Regions from separate parts of the Neobacillus sp. S1115 genome, predicted to be linked through region 2. Evidence: riboswitches for the same ligand, from Rfam matches in the RefSeq annotation. Region 2 holds a riboswitch; the other holds the start of a gene.
The links. Region 2 has a riboswitch for cobalamin ahead of ACZ5B7_RS16590 (ABC transporter substrate-binding protein). Riboswitches for the same ligand answer to the same signal wherever they lie in the genome.
Positions count from the first base shown of each region.

Region 1: another riboswitch for cobalamin. It lies ahead of ACZ5B7_RS19705 (ribonucleoside-diphosphate reductase subunit alpha); the one in region 2 lies ahead of ACZ5B7_RS16590 (ABC transporter substrate-binding protein).

Region 1 covers NZ_AP038275.1:4,073,959-4,078,395, reverse strand. The annotation lists gene ACZ5B7_RS19725 (LLM class flavin-dependent oxidoreductase) at 1-679, shown strand, start outside; gene ACZ5B7_RS19720 (cysteine hydrolase family protein) at 807-1,340, shown strand; gene ACZ5B7_RS19715 (hypothetical protein) at 1,478-1,921, shown strand; gene ACZ5B7_RS19710 (OsmC family protein) at 2,054-2,503, shown strand; cobalamin riboswitch at 2,590-2,790, shown strand; gene ACZ5B7_RS19705 (ribonucleoside-diphosphate reductase subunit alpha) at 2,928-4,437, shown strand, end outside.
Region 2 covers NZ_AP038275.1:3,425,522-3,429,958, forward strand. The annotation lists gene ACZ5B7_RS16580 (heme ABC transporter ATP-binding protein) at 1-57, opposite strand, end outside; gene ACZ5B7_RS16585 (FecCD family ABC transporter permease) at 61-1,101, opposite strand; gene ACZ5B7_RS16590 (ABC transporter substrate-binding protein) at 1,098-2,078, opposite strand; cobalamin riboswitch at 2,247-2,436, opposite strand; gene ACZ5B7_RS16595 (hydantoinase B/oxoprolinase family protein) at 2,685-4,437, opposite strand, start outside.

The sequences.
Region 1 (4,437 bases), 650 kb from region 2:
TGGTCTCGGCCGCGCGCCTGGAACAGACATGATGACAGCAAATGCACTAAGACGTTCGAAAAACGATTCTGTCTTTACGTTTCCTGAAGATGTTAAAGCGTTGCAAACGTATTTTGGACCTGAAGACCAGCAAGGTTATGTGCGGGCATATCCTGGGGCAGGAACGAATGTCCCTATTTATATTCTTGGTTCCTCGACAGATTCTGCTTACTTAGCGGCAAGTCTGGGACTTCCATATGTTTTTGCCTCCCATTTTGCGCCAAGATACATGGAGGATGCGATTTCGATTTATCGCAGCCGGTTCCAGCCGTCTGAGTATTTGGATCAGCCATACATGATGGTTTGTTTAAACGTGGTTGCTGCAGCAACAGACGAGGAAGCAAGTTTCTTATCAACTACGATGCGGCAATTTTCCCTAAATGTTGTTCGCGGTTCCCGCATGCCATTGCAGCCGCCGGTTGAAAATATGGAACAAATTTGGACTCCAATGGAGAAGGAAATGGTGATGTCCATGTCCAGAATGACGATGTTGGGAAGTAAAGAGACCGTCCGGGAGCAGTTGTCAGCATTTCAGGAAAAATATAATGTGGATGAACTTATGGCTGTTACCTATATTTATGATGTTGAAAAACAAAAACGGTCGTATGAGATATTAAAGGAAATTGTGGACGGGAAATAGGTAAAAAGTGCAAATATCTTGCGGGATATTTGCGCTTTTTTATTATCTTATTTGTACGGATTTTATGGAAAAAAGATGTAAAATTAGTGGGGGCAATTAAAAAATTCGCTGAAAGGGGAATGGATTAATGGGAGAAGGAAAATCATCATTACTGGTTATAGACGTTCAGTTAGGTCCGCTTTGGGGGACTTATAAAAAGGATGAAACGTTTTCCGTGATACAAAAGATGATTGCTAAAGCGGAAAGAGAAAATGTCCCTGTTTTTTACATTCAGTTTGAAGGTCCGGAGGGTGATTTGCTGGCAAGGGGAACACAGTTTTGGAAGTTTGCTCCGGGGATTACTCCCCGCGAGCAGGATGTTGTGATCCACAAACGGGCGGCGGATTCTTTTTATCAAACGGATTTACAAGAGGAGTTGCAAAATCGCGGTGTGACCAACCTTGTTGTAGTCGGTGTGAGAACAGAATTCTGCATTGATACGACGTGCCGTTCAGCCTTGTCACAAGGTTTTGATGTTACATTAATTGAGGACGGTCATACCACTGTTGACGCAGTTTTTTCTGCCGAGCAGGTAATAAATCATCATAATCATACCCTGAGAGGAGTGAAGACTCCTGAACACAAGATTGCCGTTGTGAAGTCGGATGAGGTTATCTTTTAAATTAAGAACTTTTTGCGTCGTATGTCTAGCTAATATTCCGATTTTTCAAATATAAGTGTAAAATAAAAGTAGGAAAAATACTCCATTTTGATTCGCCATACGATTTTTCCAAATCAAAACGAAAGAAGATGGAGAAAATGGACAAAACGAAGTTTTTATCGAACATGGCCGGAACAGTGTTGACATTGGTCGGGATTGCGGCAATTACGGTTGGACTGGGGCTGATTGTGGCGCCCGATGGAGATGGTTTCAAGCTATCAGTTGAGCTCTTGAAAAATACTCCGTTCAGGGACTATCTCATTCCCGGTATCGTTTTGTTGACAGTGATTGGAGTAGGAAGTTTATTGGCGGCAATTCTAGCATTTAAGCTTCATCGGTTCGCAGGAGCAGCGACCTTGCTGCTTGGCTTGGCACTCGTCCTGTTTATTGTGGCCCAAGTCTATTGGATTGGTACAGGAAGCGGTTTATTGCCGATTTTAATGATTGTTGGGATTGTGGAGATGGGCTTAGGAGTTTTGATCATGGCAGTGGATTCCAATCATCAAATGTTCCACCGCCATCATAATCACCATGCACATTAAAGGGAAGAATGGAGGAATTTTACATTGAAAATGTAAGATTCCTTTTTGTCATTTTTTGCAGGGTTTTAGGAATTTTTGTTGAAAGGTTAAAAAGGATGGTTTCATAAAAAATGTTAAAGGGGTATTTGCAAAATGGAAAGTTTTCACTTTAAAGTAAATGGCAGCTGGCAGGGAGATCGGAATGGGAAGGGGCATATTCAAGGAGGCGGGCTTGATATTACTGTCTCCGCACCGGCGGATATGGAGGGTCCAGGAATCGGGTCAAATCCGGAGGAGCTGCTTATTTCTTCTTCCAATAATTGTTATATGATTACACTAGGGGCGATGCTGGGGAATCGTAAAATTGAGCTAGAAAAACTCGAGGTTGTTTCTGAGGGTGTAGTTGACAGGGAGGATGGCAAATTGAAGTTTAAACAAATTATCCATCGTCCAGTTTTTTATATTAATAGTGACTCGGGGATCTCTCCAGAAAAATTGCTAGAGATTGCAGTCCGAGCAGAAAAAGCTTGCTTTATTTCTCAGACATTACGGCCAAGTATCGATATTTCAGTAGAGCCAAATGTTGTCGTTGATGGAAAATAATACTTGACCAAAAAATGAGCTTGTACTAATATTTATATTAGTTTTTCTATATATTGTTTTGTTTACAAAACTAAAAACTATATATTGTGTTAGCCTTAAAGAGAGACGCCGAATACGGCTTAATAGGGAATCCGGTGTGATGCCGGAACTGCCCCCGCAACTGTAAATGCTGACGAAATGAGCAAACCACTGTATAAGAATGCTTATGAAAATAGGTGCTTATATGGGAAGGGCTTAGAGTAGAGGGATGCATAAGTCAGGAGACCTGTCTTTCTTAAGATGTTTCAACTTCTTCGGGGATTGAGAAGAGGAAACGACGGCGACAGAAAAGAAGGCATGGTTTCCTTTTTCTTTTTTTGTTGTTTGCTCGTTTCATCCGCTCGGATCCCCCCGAAGCGGATTTTTTATTTATAGGGGGAAAACCATGACCACACAGGAAAAATCAGATTTATACGAAGTATTAGAATCGATTAAGGAAGTTTCGATGAAATACAAGCTGGATACAACGGGGCTGGAAAAACAAATTATGGAGCTAGATATGTCAAAAGAGGAGGCAAATCAGCAGGGATTATTATATGCAGTTAACAAAATTGCAATGGACCAGCCGGATTGGACTTTTGTTGCGGCCCGCTTATATCTGTATGAACTCTATATTAATGCAGCGGAGAATAGAGGCTATGATTCTTCACTAAAATATGGGGATCTACACGGCTTAATTATACATTTAAGTAGTATTGGGATTTATTCTAGTGACCTATTAAATTTATATACGAAAGAGGAAATAGAGGAATTAGCGAAAGAGATTAATCCTGACCGGGATGAGTTATTTAATTACATAGGGTTATTCCTATTGGCAGACCGTTATCTTGCCCGGGACCATAATCGAAACATTTTCGAACTACCGCAGGAACGTTTCATGATCATTGCCATGACAATCATGAAATACGAGAAAAAGGGCGTGAGGATAAAACTGGTAAAAGAAGCTTACTGGGCATTGAGTAATTTATATATGACTGTTGCCACCCCCACCTTGGCGAATGCCGGAAAAAGCTTTGGTCAGCTGTCCTCCTGCTTCATTGATACGGTGGACGATTCCCTTGATGGCATCTATTTAAATAACTGGGACATTGCCCGGTTAAGCAAAGATGGCGGCGGGATTGGGATTTACTTTGGGAAGGTGAGGGCATTAGGCTCAGACATTAAAAAGTTCAAGGGTAATTCCTCCGGTGTCGTACCATGGGTTAAATTGGTCAACGATACCGCCGTCAGTGTTGATCAATTAGGCCAGCGCCAGGGGGCAATTGCTGTTTACTTGGATTTGTTTCACAAGGATCTAATGAACGGGTTCCTGGATTTGAAAACGAACAATGGGGACGAACGCCGGAAAGCACATGATATTTTTACAGGTGTCTGCGTGCCGGATCTTTTTATGGAAAAACTGCAGGAGACTGATGGCACTGGCAGAAGCATCGGCGAGTGGCATACCTTTTGTCCTCATCAAGTGAAGCAGGTGATGGGCTGGAAAGATGCCGATGGAAATCCCCTAGGGATAGAGGATTTTTACGATGAAATTGACCGGAAATATTTTACGGAGAAATATGAAGAAGCTGTTAACCATCCGTTACTGCCGCGAAAAACGTATAGGGCTATGGATATAATGGCGCGAATCATGATGGTGCAATTGGAAACGGGGACCCCGTATATGTTTTACCGGGATGAGGTCAACCGGCAAAATCCCAATAAACATTTATTAGGAAAGGGCCGCACCTCGATTTTCTGCAGCAACCTTTGTACGGAAATCACGCAAAATATGTCGGCGACGAAAATTGTTAACGAATACCAGGATCAGGAAGGAAATATAGTAATTGTTCGAAAACCTGGTGATTTCGTGGTATGTAATCTATCGTCTATTAATCTTGCCAAAGCAGTCCCGG
Region 2 (4,437 bases):
ATCAAGCACAGACTGGTTATCAAAACGTTTACTTAAGCTTTCCACTTCAATAAGCATCCATCAACTTCCCCCTGTCATTTGCTTGCTTCTACGAAGTAAGTACGCAAAGAATGGAGCGCCAAGAAATGCGGTCACAACCCCGAGCGGAATCTCCGTTGGGCTAAGTAATGTACGGGCAAACGTATCTGCCCAAAGGACATATATTGCACCGAAAATCACCGACAACGGCAGTAATAATCGGTAATCCGGCCCAACGATAAGACGCACTAAGTGTGGAACGACAAGTCCGACAAAACCAATCGTTCCTACGATTGACACTGCAGCAGAAGTGATTAAGGTGGAAACGACCAACACAACGAGCCGTGTCCGTTTAATGTTGACACCCAAATGTGCTGCCTGCCGCTCTCCTAATGCAAATAAATTTAATGTACGTCCATATGACATCAACACCACTATCCCAATTGCTAAATAAGGCATGAGTACAAAGGTAAATGACCAACCTCTTAAGGCTAAACTCCCCATCAGCCAAAAGACGATTTCATTCACCACTTGATCGGACAGTGACACCATAAAGGAAACAAGTGACCCAAGAAAAGCAGAAACGACAACCCCAGATAAAATGATGGTTTCTAGTTTAAACTTTCCATGTACATTTGCTAAACGGAGGACAACAAGCAAACTAATCAGCCCTGTCACAAATGCAACCAATGGTATCGTCCAAATACCAAATAAACTAGTATGAAAACCGAATAAAATGATGAAAGCAGCACCTACCGCCGACCCAGATGCTACCCCTAATGTATAGGGATCAGCTAACGGGTTGCGTAACACCCCTTGAAAGCCAGCACCAGCAAGTGATAAGCACGCTCCAACAAGAATGGCAAGAAAAACCCGTGGCAATCGAACTTTTAAGATGATTTGCTCAGCTGATTCAGGCCAGTTGGAATCTATGAGACTATGTAAAAAAGGCAGCTGGTGTAAGAGAATTCCCCAAACTTGCGAAAGCGGCAAATTAGCAGAACCAAGCGATAAACTAATAACCCCTGAGAAAAGAAGGAGAACGAAACCCGCTCCCCCCCATATCGCTAATCTTCTTTTCATTTCTTAAACGATTCCGGATAAATGGCTTCGGCAATTTGCTTCAGTGCATCTGTTATTCTTGGTCCGGGTCTGGACATAATATTTCCTTCGATCCCCGTAAGGCGACCTTCTTGAATGGCTGTAATCTTATCCCAGCCGCTTCTAGATTTAATTAATTCCTCTAACGGTTTGCCAGACTTATCATCAACAACATTTGCGGAATACAGAATGACATCCGGGTTATCCTGAATGATCTTCTCTTCGTTAATTGCATTCCAGCCTTTCATATCTGAGGCAATGTTAACACCGCCAGCCATCGTAATCAGCTCATCCATAAATTCACCCTTGCCAACCGTCCAGCCTGGAGAAAATTCAATATAGACTTTTTTCTTATCTTCTTCCTTAATTTTTGCAGCAGCTTCTGTTACTGTGCGAATATCATCCTTCATTTGTGCCACGAGTTCTTCTGCTTTTTCTTGAGTATCTGTAATGATACCAATTTGGATAATATTATTTAAAATATCCTCCAGCTTTTTCGGCTCAGTTTTATATAACTTAAGGTCTAAACCACGAAATTTCTCAGCAATATCATTTTTCATTGAGATGCCACCGATTACTAAATCCGGATTAGCCGCCATAATGGCTTCCTCATTTGGCTTTGTCACCCCGCCTACTTTTGGCTTTGTCGTTGCTTCTTTAGGGTAATCATCAAAATCAGATACACCGTAAATTTTATCGCCCAGGCCTAGAGCGAAAAGAATTTCTGTCTCCGAAGGAGAGGTGGAAACAATGCGTTCCGGCGCCTTATCAAAAGTTATTTCAGTACCCGTTGCATCCTTCACTGTAAGCGGATAAACGGTTGCTTTGTCTGTTACCTCCTTCGTTGCTGTTTCGGATTTTCGGTTTTTATCTGCACCTGAAGATTCTTTTGTTGTCCCACATGCGCTGATCGTCACCATCATTAATACAGTCAAAATTAATGCCAAAAACTTTCTCATTACTCAATTCTCTTCCCTTCGTTAATAGTTCGAGATGAGCTTGATATCTTGAAGTCTTTCCCATAACAACGAAAAAGCCCTGCTTCCATTCGGAAACAGGGCGCGCGAAAATCAGAAAAAATAAACATATTTATACTGATTATGCCGATCCTTTTCCGCGAAGGATTTCGTTGGCAAGCTTAATAGGCAGGTTTCCTGGCTTACGGGTAACATGACTTCCTCTCCTTCCCATTCCTTAACTGGAACAGTGGTACTGCGAGGTTATCCCCGAATAACAGTGGCGGGACCGCGCCGGATTCACACCGGCTTCCCTTTTAACCTTATCCAATGATAAGGCACCTACTAGCTATGTCAGATTCAATTGGTCAAGCAAATTACTCAACTAGTATTATAGCAAATACTTCATGATTAGCAAATATTTGGTTTAGGGATAAAGGAAAAGACCATGCTTACTAATTAAGAAAGGGGGGCATATTTACTTCCTTCTATCATCGATTTAGGAAAAGATATTCCTCATTAAATTAACATAATATAATTATTGATTTAGGAAATAACGACAAACTGAGTCCAGTAAGCTGAACTCAGTTTGTCGTGTCTATCTAATGATTAGTTTGTGAGGACATAATCGTTAAATTCTTTAACATCTTCCGTTAACACGTCTGATTGCAGCAAGGTGCCGCAGGAAGGACAAATTGCTTCGTGTAGTTCAGCCTTCCCAGATTCCCTGGGCTGGACATAAATCCCCAGTTCAGACATTGTTTCCACTAAATCAGCTTTTCGCTGTACGGCTCCTTCCTTCCAGTTCATATTGCTTTCGGACAGTTCATGATCGCAGAAGTTACAAGAAACTAATTTTTTGCCTGCTTTATTGACAAATTTTAACGGAACCTTTAATTTCTCCTGTTCAGAGACCTCAACTTCAGGATTTCGGCCGATCCGGTCACGACGAATGGAGCGGCGTTTTTCATGGCTTGCCTCTAAGTCAACTCTTCGTTCAGATGCATTCCAGATTACTCCATACGCTTTTTCAGCCAGATCAGGGGTAATATATCCATCCTGTAAATCTTTTTCCACCTTTTCAATCGGACGCAATAACGGATCTCCGATTCCGGCCCCACCGCCTGTCACTTGCTTAAACACTGCCTTTGGACCAAGAGGCATTCCGGCAATATGGTTGGGAAGGGTCGTATAATTGGTAAGCTCATTAGGAATTGGCAGACGTCCATGTTCGGCAATGAACTGGTTGATATCAAATTCATCAATCTTATTAAAGGAACTCGTTCCACCCGGGTATCCGCCCAGAGTGCCATGTGCAGGCATTTCGGCACAGGCGTTTTCAATGGTACCGAGTAATCCTTGATTGTTGTACGGCATCCAGGCATAATCCATTCCCTGACCGCCGCGATGATATCCGGGACCTCCGGAATTCACGTTAATTTTTCGGTAAAAATAAAACATCGGGTACAGCCCTTCATTTGTTTCCACATCAGGAATTCCATTATTCTGCTGCATTTCAAATGCGCCAATATCCAGTCCATCGCAGGTAGCCTGGGCACCCACACCGCCAGAACCGCAATCAAATGCAGGAAACGCTGTATACTGGCCATATTGATCCAACCCGACCCAAGAATTCCCCGGCCAATTGTTGTGACCAATCGCAGCAACCCGGTTCCTCAGCCAAGGATTTTCGCTGAGCTGCAACGCTTTAAAAATTCCCTCGTAAAAAGCTTTACCCGCTTTTCCTGTTGTTTCCATGTGCCCGCACGAAACAGGAGCCGGGATCACAGGGTTTACAATCGTTCCAGGCGGTCCGAGTTCAATTGTGAGCGGTCGCAACATTCCTGCATTGACCGGAATATCACAGCCAATGGTCATCGCAATGACGCCATACAAACCTCCATAAATAGCACCTGGTCCCGCATTGATAAACCCATCTGCCTGTGGGGAGGATCCACTTAAATCAACATGGAGGTGATCTTCTTCCACTGTTAATTTACATTCCACCGGATAGAGATTATCCGCTCCATGGCCATCGTACTCCACCCATTCTTTTGTGTGATAAACTCCATTTGGAATATCCCGGATGCGTTTGCGAATCGTTTGTTCGGCTAAATCCTTGTTAATTTCACAATACCGCTTGTAATCCTCTAAACCGTATTTATCGATCAGCGCATTAACCCTTCGTTCGGCGGTAATATTGGCGGCGATTAAACTTTTCACATCATTAATGACAGGGATTGGAAGGCGAACATTGTTCATCAGGATCCTTTGGATATCCCGATTCATTCTTCCTCTTTCCATAATCCGAACAGCAGGGAAGCTGATCGCTTCACTATATACATCATAAGCTGCAGGCGCC